3 regions of the Streptomyces sp. NPDC018610 genome follow, and region 3 is predicted to be linked to each of the others. Evidence: riboswitches for the same ligand, from Rfam matches in the RefSeq annotation. Region 3 holds a riboswitch; each other region holds the start of a gene.
The links. Region 3 has a riboswitch for cobalamin ahead of ACH5A8_RS06950 ((2Fe-2S) ferredoxin domain-containing protein). Riboswitches for the same ligand answer to the same signal wherever they lie in the genome.
Positions count from the first base shown of each region.

Region 1: it holds a riboswitch for cobalamin, as region 3 does, so the genes downstream of both, ACH5A8_RS25655 (HoxN/HupN/NixA family nickel/cobalt transporter) here and ACH5A8_RS06950 ((2Fe-2S) ferredoxin domain-containing protein) in region 3, are expected to answer to the same signal.
Region 2: it holds a riboswitch for cobalamin, as region 3 does, so the genes downstream of both, ACH5A8_RS29670 (CbtB-domain containing protein) here and ACH5A8_RS06950 ((2Fe-2S) ferredoxin domain-containing protein) in region 3, are expected to answer to the same signal.

Region 1 covers NZ_JBISAL010000010.1:240,477-244,210, forward strand. The annotation lists gene ACH5A8_RS25650 (esterase/lipase family protein) at 1-437, shown strand, start outside; gene ACH5A8_RS25655 (HoxN/HupN/NixA family nickel/cobalt transporter) at 1,124-2,215, opposite strand; cobalamin riboswitch at 2,243-2,453, opposite strand; gene ACH5A8_RS25660 (ArsR/SmtB family transcription factor) at 2,534-2,899, shown strand; gene ACH5A8_RS25665 (hydrophobic protein) at 3,343-3,501, opposite strand.
Region 2 covers NZ_JBISAL010000013.1:50,392-54,125, reverse strand. The annotation lists gene ACH5A8_RS29680 (homoserine O-acetyltransferase) at 1-344, opposite strand, end outside; gene ACH5A8_RS29675 (bifunctional o-acetylhomoserine/o-acetylserine sulfhydrylase) at 350-1,711, opposite strand; cobalamin riboswitch at 2,208-2,351, shown strand; gene ACH5A8_RS29670 (CbtB-domain containing protein) at 2,387-2,608, shown strand; gene ACH5A8_RS29665 (CbtA family protein) at 2,630-3,382, shown strand; gene ACH5A8_RS29660 (histidine phosphatase family protein) at 3,506-3,734, opposite strand, start outside.
Region 3 covers NZ_JBISAL010000002.1:347,124-350,857, forward strand. The annotation lists gene ACH5A8_RS06940 (cobalamin-binding protein) at 1-842, shown strand, start outside; gene ACH5A8_RS06945 (DUF4430 domain-containing protein) at 856-1,344, opposite strand; cobalamin riboswitch at 1,506-1,650, opposite strand; gene ACH5A8_RS06950 ((2Fe-2S) ferredoxin domain-containing protein) at 1,767-2,165, opposite strand; cobalamin riboswitch at 2,224-2,346, opposite strand; gene lysA (diaminopimelate decarboxylase) at 2,560-3,734, opposite strand, start outside.

The DNA of each region.
Region 1 (3,734 bases), on a different contig from region 3:
GCACGACCGCGGTCAAGGGCAAGGGCCTGGGCATCACCGGTACCGACCTGCGCACGACACCGACCGGCGGCGACACCCTCGCCGCGACGCTCCGCGTCGTCACACAGCAGAAGAACGACGTGTTCATCGAGGACCTCCCGGACATCGACGGCGCCCCCGGCGGCACCCTCGAAAGCTTCCAGATCCTCGCCGACGCCCTCAACAAGGTCATCGGTCTCGGCGTCGACAACCCGGTCAAGGACCACTGCTTCGTCCCGGCCGTCAGCGCGGTCGCCCTCTGCGGCCTTGACACCCACGAAGACCTGTACACGGACATCGACTCCCTCGACCCGGACGAGGCGCGGGTCGACGACTACCTCTGCGCGACGCAGAACGAACGCCACACCAAGGTCACCGAGGAACTCTGCAGCTGGCTTTTGGACCGCCTGCCCAACTGACCGAACCGGGCACCGAGCAGATCACGGAAAAAGCAGCCGGGCCGGACACAGGACACTGTGTCCGGCCCCGCTCATGACGCCCAGCTCACCCAGGCCACCGACACAACCCGTTCCAGGTAGTCCCTTCGAAACGCTCGTCGCCACCGGAACGCACGGGCACACAAGGGCCCGGGCCCCGGCAGTCGCGATGCCGGGCCGCGCCGGTGGGGCGTCGGCCGGGTCAGGCAGCGGGACTGAGGACCAGGGTGGGGGCGGCGGCCCGTGGCCCGGTGGACCGTCGCCGGCCGATGCTGCCGCCGGCGGTGCCCGGCGGCGGCATCGGCCGGCGATGGCTCCGCTCCAGCAGCGGCCAGACGCCCCTATGCAGGTGTCCGTGATGACGGATAGCCCACCGCGGTGCTACTGCGAGGGTTGCGGCCACACGCTCACCTGCGCCATTTCGCCGGCGTGGAAGCGGTGAGCCTCACCGGCTGACGGCGCGCCTTCAGCAGCCGCTGCACGGCTCTGCACAAGACGGCGGTCTCAGCCTACGACTCCGGGCACAGACGGGTGATCGGTCGCAGCTCGTGTCCGCCTCCGGGCTGTGGTGCACGGCTGGTGGAACGACCGGGCGGCCACGGATCGGAATCGCCCGCTTCTGCGTCATCCGCCGCGGCCCGTTCCCCGGGATCACACCCCGCCGGTCGTCAGCCGCCGTCGGCGAGACGGGCGGCCCACTTCTGCTCCACCTTGGCCAGTCGCCAGTACCCCAGCGCGGCCGCCCACACGACCACGAACAGGCCGACGATGATGTACCCGACGTTGTCCAGGTCCAGGTCGGCGATCCAGCCGGTCACCGCATCGCTCAGATCGAGCTTCTCGTGCAGCACCCCGACCAGTTCGATGGTCCCGATCAGGAAGGCAACCGCGATGGACAGGCCGGTGATGGTGAGGTTGTAGAACACCTTGCGCACCGGGTTGGAGAACGCCCACTGGTAGGCGAAGTTCATGAAGGTGCCGTCCAGCGTGTCGAACAGGCTCATGCCCGCGGCGAACAGCAGCGGCAGGCACAGGATCGCGTACCACGGCAGTCCGGCCGCGGCACCGCTGCCCGCCATCACCATCAGGGTGACCTCGGTGGCGGTGTCGAAGCCGAGGCCGAACAGGAAGCCCAGCGGGTACATCTGCCCGGGGCGCGTGATCGACTTGGTGAAACGGCCCAGGACACGGTTCATGAAGCCCCGGGAGTCCAGGTGCTGTTCGAGGGCGTCCTCGTCATACGTACCCGATCGCATCGCCCGAAAGACCCGCAGGATGCCGGCGAGCGCGACGAGGTTGAGCGCCGCGATGAGGTAGAGGAAGGTCCCGGAGACGGTCGTGCCGACCACGCCGAGCGTCTGGTGGGTGCGGGAGTCGTTGTCGAGCAGGGTGCCGGCGACGTGCGCGCCTCCGGCGACCAGGGCGGCCATGGCGATCACTACGCTGGAGTGGCCGAGGGCGAACCAGAAGCCGACCGAGATCGGCCGCTTGCCGTCGGCCATCAGTTTGCGGGTGGTGTTGTCGATGGCGGCGATGTGGTCGGCGTCGAAAGCGTGTCGCATGCCCAGCGTGTAGGCGGTCACGCCGAGGCCGATCCCGAACGCCTTGGAACCTGTCTCGTAGTGCCCCGGCACGACGAGCAGGAACAGGACGCCGAACGCCACGACGTGCAGCGCGGCGATCACCGTCAGGAGTCCGGCGGTTCGGACGGTGTCCTCACGCCGCCAGCGGAAAGGGGTCGGCCCGGTGGGCAGGGTCATGCGGTCACGCTCCAGCACCTCGTGGATCACTTCGTGAAGTGCCGTGGCCGGTCTCCTGGCTTACGGGTGCGCGCGTGTCCGTCCCGGTCTTCCCATCCGCCGGGCGGCGGACAGTGACCGTGCGCTGCTGGGACGGAAACTCCCCGATCACAGTGGCGAGGGCCGCTCCGGTCTGGATCCCTGCACCAGCGAGGGACCGTCACCGGTCTTCCCGAGCACCACGGCCCGGACACGATAGGAGGCTCCGCTCATTGCTGCATAGCTGCGCAGCCGTGCAGGTGCGCAAGATCACAATCGTCCGCCTGCGAAGATGGCCCCATGCACCTGGTCCCTTCAGAGCGCGCCGGCCGACGCAGCATCGACGGCCATCGGGTCTGCGACGCCATCGCCGCCATCGGTGAGCCCGGCCACGTCCACGCCTGGGCCGAGCGGTTCTCCCTGCTCTCCGACCCCGGACGCCTCGCCCTGCTCATGGCTCTGCACCGAACCGGCCCGCTCGCGGTGTCGGACCTCGCGATCGCGACCGGCATGAACGATCCCGCCGTCTCCCAGGCCCTGCGCCTGCTGCGCGCCGCCGGTGTCGTGGCGGGCGAGAAGGAGGGACGTGTGGTGCGCTACCGGATCGTCGACCCGATCACTTCCGACCTGCTGGAACGCTGCAAGCCACTTGGCCGGGCAATCTGACCGCCCGAGGAGCTCAGCCGGTGCTCGCCTCCACGCCGTCGGCATCGCGCCGCTTCGGCGAGCTGAGGGATCTCGCGGCACCCAGGTCCTCTCAGGGCGTGCCGCCTTCAGCGACATCAGACCAGTGTTCCTGGGCGACTTAAACCGCGAACCCATGGCCGCCTTCCTCGCCTGTCGCTTCGTCGGGTTCGGCATCCCGTGCGTGTCGGCGCGCCCTCACCGCGGGCGTCCCGGTTCGAGTGAGGTCGGGGGCGGAACGCGACATGGAGGCTGCGCGGGTTCCTGGCGCGCGTGTCCGCCCCGCCCCCGACTGCACCACACCTACCCCGAAATCCCTTCCGGACGCGTTCGCCCGATGCGGCCGCCGGCCATTCGTCGGACAAGCCGACAGGGCCCAGCCGTTGCCGACTGGGCCCTACCGGGGGGATGTGTTCGATGTCAGGTCACCATCGGTACCAGCGGCCGCGGCCGCCGCCTGCGTTGGTGGAGCGCATCACGAAGCCGAGCAGCCACACCACCAGGACGATCAGCGCCACCCGCCACAGGATCTTCAGGGCGAAGCCGGCACCGCGGCCTGGTCGCCCCCGCCTGAGCCGACCCAGCCGTCTGCCCGGCCCGGCCGTTGCCGGGCCGGGCGGGCGTGTGGTGGAGCAGCCCCTCACCCGGGGGCTGCTTCGGGGCTGTCCTCACGCACCGTGGGACCTGCCGCGCACACCACTCCTCGTGCCCGGCGGCCCAGGCCCCCGGAGGCGGGGCCATGGCGCCGTCGCGCATGTCGGCGTTGAGCGGGACGAGGAAGGCGGCGGTGCTCTCGTCCAGGCCGGCCGCGAGGAGT
Region 2 (3,734 bases), on a different contig from region 3:
CAGCCGCCGAGCACGTTCGGGGCCACGACGAACCAGCGGTCCGTGTCGAGGGCGCGCCCCGCGCCGACGAGCCCGTCCCACCAGCCGGGGGAGGGGTGGCCGGGACCGGCGGGACCGGCGACGTGGCTGTCGCCGGTCAGCGCGTGCAGCACGAGCACCGCGTTGGAACGGTCGGGCGCGAGCCGCCCCCACGTCTCGTACGCGAGCCGCACGCCCGGGAGTTCACCGCCGGCCTCCAGGGGCAGCGGCTCGTCCCGCGCGTGCCACCGGCGACGCCCGGGCGGGTCCCCCTCCCGCCAGGCCCCGGAGGCCGGCGGGAGGGGGACCCCGAAGGGCGTCGGCACGGTGCTCAGGACGCGCCCTTCGCCGCGCGGAACCCCGCCTCCAGGTCGGCCTTGAGGTCGGCGAGGTTCTCGATCCCGACCGACAGGCGCACCAGTCCCGGGGAGGCGCCGGTGGCCGCCAACTGGGCCTCGTCGAGCTGGCTGTGCGTCGTGGACGCCGGGTGGATGATCAGGCTGCGCACGTCGCCGATGTTGGCGAGGTGGCTGAACAGCTCGACCACGTCCACGAACCGCTTGCCGGCCTCGACGCCGTCGCGCAGCTCGAAGGAGACCAGCGCGCCCGCGCCCCGGGGCAGGTACTTCCGTCCCGCCTCGTACCACTTGCTGGACTTCAGCCCCGGATAGTGCACGGCGGCGACCTCGTCGCGCCGCTCCAGCCACTCGGCCAGGGCCAGGGCGTTGGCCGAGTGGCGTTCCAGGCGCAGGCTCAGCGTCTCCACGCCCTGCAGGAGCAGGAAGGCGGAGTGCGGGGAGAGGGCCGGACCGAGGTCGCGCAGCAACTGCACCCGCAGCTTGACGGCGTAGGCGCCCGGGCCGAGCGCGGGCCAGTAGCGCAGCCCGTGGTAGCTGGGGTCGGGCTCGGTGAAGTCCGGGAACCGGTCGGCGTGCGCCCCGAAGTCGAAGCTCCCGCCGTCGACGACCACGCCCGCGATCGCCGTGCCGTGCCCGCCGAGGAACTTGGTCGCCGAGTGGACGACGATGTCCGCCCCGTGCTCCAGGGGACGCAGCAGATAGGGGGTCGGGAGGGTGTTGTCCACGATCAGCGGCAGCCCGGCCGCGTGCGCGACGTCCGCGACCGCCCGCACGTCGAGCACGTCGCCGCGCGGATTGCCCAGGGTCTCGGCGAACAGCGCCTTGGTGTTCGGCCGGACCGCCGCCCGCCAGGCCTCGACGTCGTCCGCGTCGTCCACGAACGACACCTCGACGCCCAGCTTCGGCAGCGTGTGCCGGAACAGGTTGTAGGTGCCGCCGTACAGCGACGAACTGGAGACGATGTGGTCACCGGCGCTCGCGAGCGTCAGGATCGCCAGGGTCTCCGCGGCCTGCCCGGAGGCGAGCGCCACGGCCGCGACGCCGCCCTCCAGGGCGGCGACGCGCTGCTCGAAGACGTCCTGGGTGGGATTGTGGATGCGGGTGTAGATGTTGCCGGGCTCCGCCAGCGAGAACAGGTCGGCGGCGTGCCGGGTGTCGCGGAAGACGAACGACGTCGTCTGGTAGATGGGCGTCGCCCGGGCGCCGGTCGCCGGGTCGGGTGCGGCGCCCGCGTGGATCTGCCTGGTCTCGAAGGACCACGCGGAGGTGTCGGGGCCGGGAGGCACTTCCTCGGGGGTGTGGCCGGCGGTGACGGAGTCGACGGGCTGGCTCATGGTGGCTGCTCCCTGGTGCGGAGGGCGGAGGACAGGACTGCTCGCGGCGGGCGAGGGCGCCCGCGGCGCGGGGACGGGAAACACGGAGACACCGCGCGGGGCCGCGAACGACGCCCGGATCGGGGTGCGTTCGACGTGCCGCGGTGAGCGGTGCGCGGTGGGAGAAGACAGGCCGGAGGGGCCGGAGGAACGGGACGGGCTCAGCTCACGGCGCGACAACCCGTGGTGGTGACACGCACGTAGTCGACGTGGCGGCGGGTCACGAGCACGGTCATGGCCCCAGACAACCACAGCGGACCGCCGCCACACCAGGGAACGGTGGTCGTTTCGCCGCAACGGGGTGGGGCGCACAGAGGCAGCGACCCGGCGCGCGAAACGGCTCGAACCACCGGACGTCCCACTGCGCGGTCCGTTGCCCGGTCATCGCCCGGTCATTGCCCGGTCCGTCCACTGTGCGGTGGGATCTTCCCAGGTGGACGCGGTCTTGGCCGTGTCCGCTGCGCGCGGTAAGGTCGGTCCGATATCGACGACGGCGAGACGGAAGCCGGTGGGAATCCGGCACGGTCGCGCCACTGTATGCGTGACGCCCCGACAGGGTGTCACGCGAGTCAGACCCGTGGCCGTCGTCCAGTGCACCACCGACATGGGACGCGAATTCCCGGAGGAGGTTCTGCCATGGCGCAGACCGTCGCCCAGCCGACAGCCACCACTCCCGCCATCCCCGCGAAGCTGCCGCTGAAGGCGATAGCTCCCTGGGCGGTCTTCTTCGGCATCCTGATGCTGGTCCTGCTGTACTTCGTCGGCGCCGAGCAGGGCGCCACCTCCGTGTTCAGCGGCACGGACGTCCACGAGTGGGTCCACGACGCCCGCCACCTGCTCGGCTTCCCCTGCCACTGACGCGAGGGACGCCGCGCATCCATGAACTCCGCAACGGTAAGGAATCTCCTCGTGCGGGGCATGCTCGCCGGCCTGGCCGCCGGCGTGCTCGCCCTCGTCGTCGCCTACCTCCTCGGTGAACCGAGCGTCGACAAGGCGATCGGCTTCGAGGACGCGCACTCCCACGAGCACGAGATGGAGGTCGTCTCCCGCTCCCTGCAGTCCACCGCCGGCCTCGCCACCGGCGTCCTGGTCTACGGGGTCGCCTTCGGCGGCATCGCCGCGCTCGCCTACTGCTTCGCCATGGGCCGAGTCGGCCGCTTCGGCCCGCGGGCGACCGCGCTGCTGCTGTCCGGCTGCGCGCTGCTCGCCGTGTACGTCGTGCCGTTCCTCAAGTACCCGGCCAACCCGCCGTCGGTCGGCGAACCCGACACCATCGGCAAGCGGACCACGCTGTACTTCCTGATGATGGTGCTCAGTGTGCTGCTCGCCGTCGCCGCCGTCATCCTGGGCAAGCGCCTGGCGCCGGTCCTGGGCAACTGGTGGGCGACGGTCGTCGCGGTGGCCGCGTTCGCCGTCGTGATCGGGTCGGCGTACGAGTTCCTGCCGGTCATCAACGAGGTGCCGCAGGACTTCCCCGCCGCGCTGCTGTGGCGGTTCCGCCTGTCCGCACTGGCCGTCCAGACCGTGCTGTGGGGCGGATTCGGCCTGCTCTTCGGCGAGTTGGCCGAACGGCAGCTCGATCCCAAGCCCGCGACGGCCGCGTCCGGGCGTACGGTTTCCGCCCCGAACTGACGATATCGGGACACGCGACGGCCCTTCGGAACCATCCGGGGGCTGTCGCGGGCTTTCCCGTCGAGACCGGACACCGTCCCCGCTGCTCCGTCACCGGTCGTGACATCCTGAACTGTGTCGCCCTCAACGGCTGTTGGTGGCCGATGACCCCGGTCCGTCCAGCGGCCGCCCGAGGCGCAGGTTCCACCGCCCGGCCCGTCCGCTGAGTTCCGTGGCCGTCAGCGGCACCACGTCCAGCCGCCAGAAGACGGCGGCGGGCAGGCCCAGGGCGTGGACGACGGCGGCCCGTACGAGGTCGGGCTCGACCACGGCCAGGATCCTGCCGTCCGCCTCCCGCGTGGCGTCCAGCCAG
Region 3 (3,734 bases):
CCCACGAGTGCGACTGGCCTCCGCACGAGGTGGCATCCGTACCCGTCGTGACTGGGGCGGATCTGGATCAGGACGCGCTCACCAGCAAGGAGATCTCCGACGCCGTCGGTGGCTCGGCGCACTCGGGCTCGTCGCTGTACACGCTCGACACCGAAGCTCTCGCGGCCCTGCGCCCCGACGTGATCCTCACCCAAAATCTTTGCGACGTCTGCGCCGTGTCCTACGAAAAAGCCAGCCGGGCGGTGCGGCTGCTCGACGCCGACACCCGGGTCCTCAGCCTGGAGCCGCGTACCCTCGACGACGTCCTGGACTGCCTGGTCACCGTGGGCGAACTGCTGGGCGTCCGGGAGCGAGCCGAGCAGCAGCGGACGGCCTTGCTGGACCGTCTGGACCAGGCCCGCCGGGCGGTCGCAGGACGCGCCCGGCCCCGGGTGGCGGCGGTCGAGTGGCTCGACCCGCTGTGGCCCGCCGGACACTGGGTGCCCGAGCAGATCACCACCGCCGGCGGCGAAGCTCTCCTCGCCGCGCCCGGCGAGCACACCAAGCCGATGACCTGGGAGGCGGTGCGCGCCGCACGGCCGGACGTGGTCCTGGTCCTGCCGTGCGGCTTTCCTCCTGAACGCACGCTAAGGGAAGCAGAGTTGCTGACAAGTCTGCCAGGCTGGTCCGAGCTGCCTGCGGTTCGATCCGGCCGTGTCTGGGTGCTGGACGGCCCGGCCTACTTCAACCGCCCCGGACCACGCGTGGTGCGCGGGGCCGAGGTGCTCGCCCACGTCCTCCACGGCGAGCGGGCCGGAGAGCCGGTCACACCTGCCGAGGCACGTCCGTTCCCCGGCAGGTGATCACGGGCAGGGGTCAGAACGCCGTCCAGGTGAACGCGACCTTGTCGCCGGCGTTCAGCTTGAACTGGCAGCCGCCCACCGGAGTCGGCGTGCCGTTGACGGAGATGTTCCAGTAGGCGGCGCCGCCCCCACTGACGTTCTTGATGGTGTCGACGGAGAAGTCGTCGAACGAGGCGTACCAGGTGCCGTCCCAGGTGAAGTGCCGCTTGCGGGCCGCGTCGTCGAGCGCGGCCGTGGGCGTCGGCACGGCGGAGGGGTTGGCGCCGCCGTTGGTGCCGTCACATCTGTGCGTGCCGCCTGTGGTCGTCGTGACCTCGTGGCCACGGGTTCTGATCTTCCCCTTGAACAGCAGCCCGTCCAGACCCTGCACAGTGAGGGTCACCTTGACGGGAGCGTTCGTGCCGGGCGTGCTCTGGGCGTGTGCGACCGCCGGAGCGGAGGCGAGGGCGAGTCCGAGAGCGGCCCCGGCGATCACGGTGCGGCGTGCGGATGTACGGTGCAAGGCTCGAGCCTTCCTATGGGTGGCCCGCAGCCCATCGCCGTACGAGCGGGACCCGCGGCTGAGAAGGCGGGTCCATCGCCGTGGTGCACGACGGCTGGACGCACCGGATGGGGCGACCCGAACGAGGCTCTCGGCTCCGCGCTGCAGACCATGACAGTGGGAAGCGATTCGCGGCACGCGCCGGGTATCCCGACTCGCGGCCTCACGGCCGCACACGGTTGCAGGTCAGCGCCGGACTCCCACCGGCTTCCCCCAGTCACGCGCCTATGCGGTTGTCGTGCTGACAGCTCGCGCGCACACCGATCACGGTCCTGTGTGCGGTCGAACTGTGCTCATCCTATGGGGATTTGACGCCCCTCATTCGGACTTCACGACATTGGTTCTCCGGCGCTACGGGGTGGGAGCCCACCGGCGCGCAAGCCTCAGGAAGTACCAGTGCGGCGCGGAGGGGTGAAGGCATACAGGTCGAGGATGTCCGGCAACGGAGTGATTCCCGGGCCGCCGGCGCGTACCCAGGCGATGATGTCCTCCGTCGCGTCCGTGTCGTTGACGAGCCCCAGCCAGACCGGCCGGGCACCGGCGGCACGGCCGGCGGCGGACGGCTGTACGACGATGACGTTGGCCTGGTCGCACACGTCGAGGCACTCGGAGATGCGCACCGGCACCTCCGCCCGCAGCCGCGCGGTCTGTGCGGCGTGATCGATTCCGGTCACCTTGGGGCTGCCACAGCAGCAATCGCGGCATACGACTACTCGGCAGGGCACCGGACCCTTCCCCTCCACAGTCTCGCCTGACGCCTCTTTCGCCGGCCTCTCGGGCATCACACCACTCCCCTCCCGGGGAGATCCGCCCCGGCCTTGCTCGAGGAGGCGACCGCGTGAGTCTCCTGGCTCCCGGGTCGCCGCTCGCCCCGCCTTCCCACCCCGCACTGGGGAGTGGCCTGCCGGAATTCGCTCACCGGTCACAGTGGCGGGACCGCGCCGGATTCACACCGGCTTCCTCGGACCGCCGTCGCCTGTTGTCCCGGTCATCATCTCAGGACATCTGGATGACAGTGCCGTCAGGGGCACAGGAGCAGACATCGGGGCCTCGCCAGGGCCGATCGTGCGGTCCAGTCAGTGTCTGTCGGGAGGCAGGCGTGCGCTTTCCTGCACGGCCCGGGCGGGACGGTCGGCATGGGGAGAAAAGACCGACCCGCCCGGGAGACATCTGGGGCTACAGGCCCACGTCACGGCTGCGGATGTCCTCCAGGGATTCGCGGCGTACAAGAAGGCGGGCGGATCCGTCGCGTACGGCGACCACGGGCGGGCGGCCGACCAGGTTGTAGCCGGAAGCCATGGACAGGTGGTAGGCGCCGGCCACGGGGACGGCGAGCAGGTCTCCGGGACGTACGTCGGCGGAGAGTTCCGCGTCGGCGGCCAGGGTGTCCCCCGCCTCGCAGTGCCGGCCGACCACGGTGACCCGGGCGCGGTCCGCCGTGCTGTGCCGGCCGACCAGGCGCGGCGTGTACCGGACGCCATACAGGGCCGGGCGCGGGTTGTCGCTCATGCCGCCGTCCACGGCCACGAACACGTGCTCACCGGTGTGCTTCACGGACAGGACGCGGTACACGGCGATCCCGGCGGGGCCCGCGATGGCCCGGCCCGGCTCGATGATCAGCCGGGGAACGGGCAGCCCGGCCGTCGTGCAGGCGTCAACGAGTTCCGTACGGACCTTGCGGGCCAGCGCCGTCAGGTCCAGGGCCGGCTCACCGGGGCGGTAGGCGATGCCGTGGCCACCGCCGAGGTCGAGTTCGGGCAGGACCAGTCCGTGCTGCTCGTGCAGGCGGGCCATCAGGCCGACCAGGCGGCGCACGGCTACGAGGTACGGCTTGACACTCGTGATCTGGGAGCCCAGGTGGCAGTGCAGGCCGGTGAGTTCGAGCTGGGGCTGGTCGAGGATGCGGGTGATGGCGTGCTGGGCGTAGCCGTCCGCGATCGACAGGCCGAACTTCTGGTCGTCCGTTCCGGTGCGGATCTTCTCGTGTCCGCCGGCGCTGATCCCGGGCACCACACGCACCATCACCTTCTGGTGCCCGTCCGGGCCGACTGCCGCCGCCAGCCTCGCGATCTCCGAGGGGCTGTCGATGACGATGCGGCCGACGCCCAGGCGCAGCGCGGTGTCCAGGTCGCGTGGGGACTTGGCGTTGCCGTGCAGCAGGATCCGCTCGGCTGGAAATCCGGTGGTGACGGCCAGTTCGAGTTCACCGGCGGAGCAGACGTCGAGCCCGAGGCCCTCCTCGTCCATCCAGTGGGCCATGGCCCGGCACAGGAACGCCTTGGCCGCGTACGCGATTTCGGCGTCCGGGAAGGCGTCCCGGTAGGTGCGGCAGCGGTCGCGGACCTCGGCCT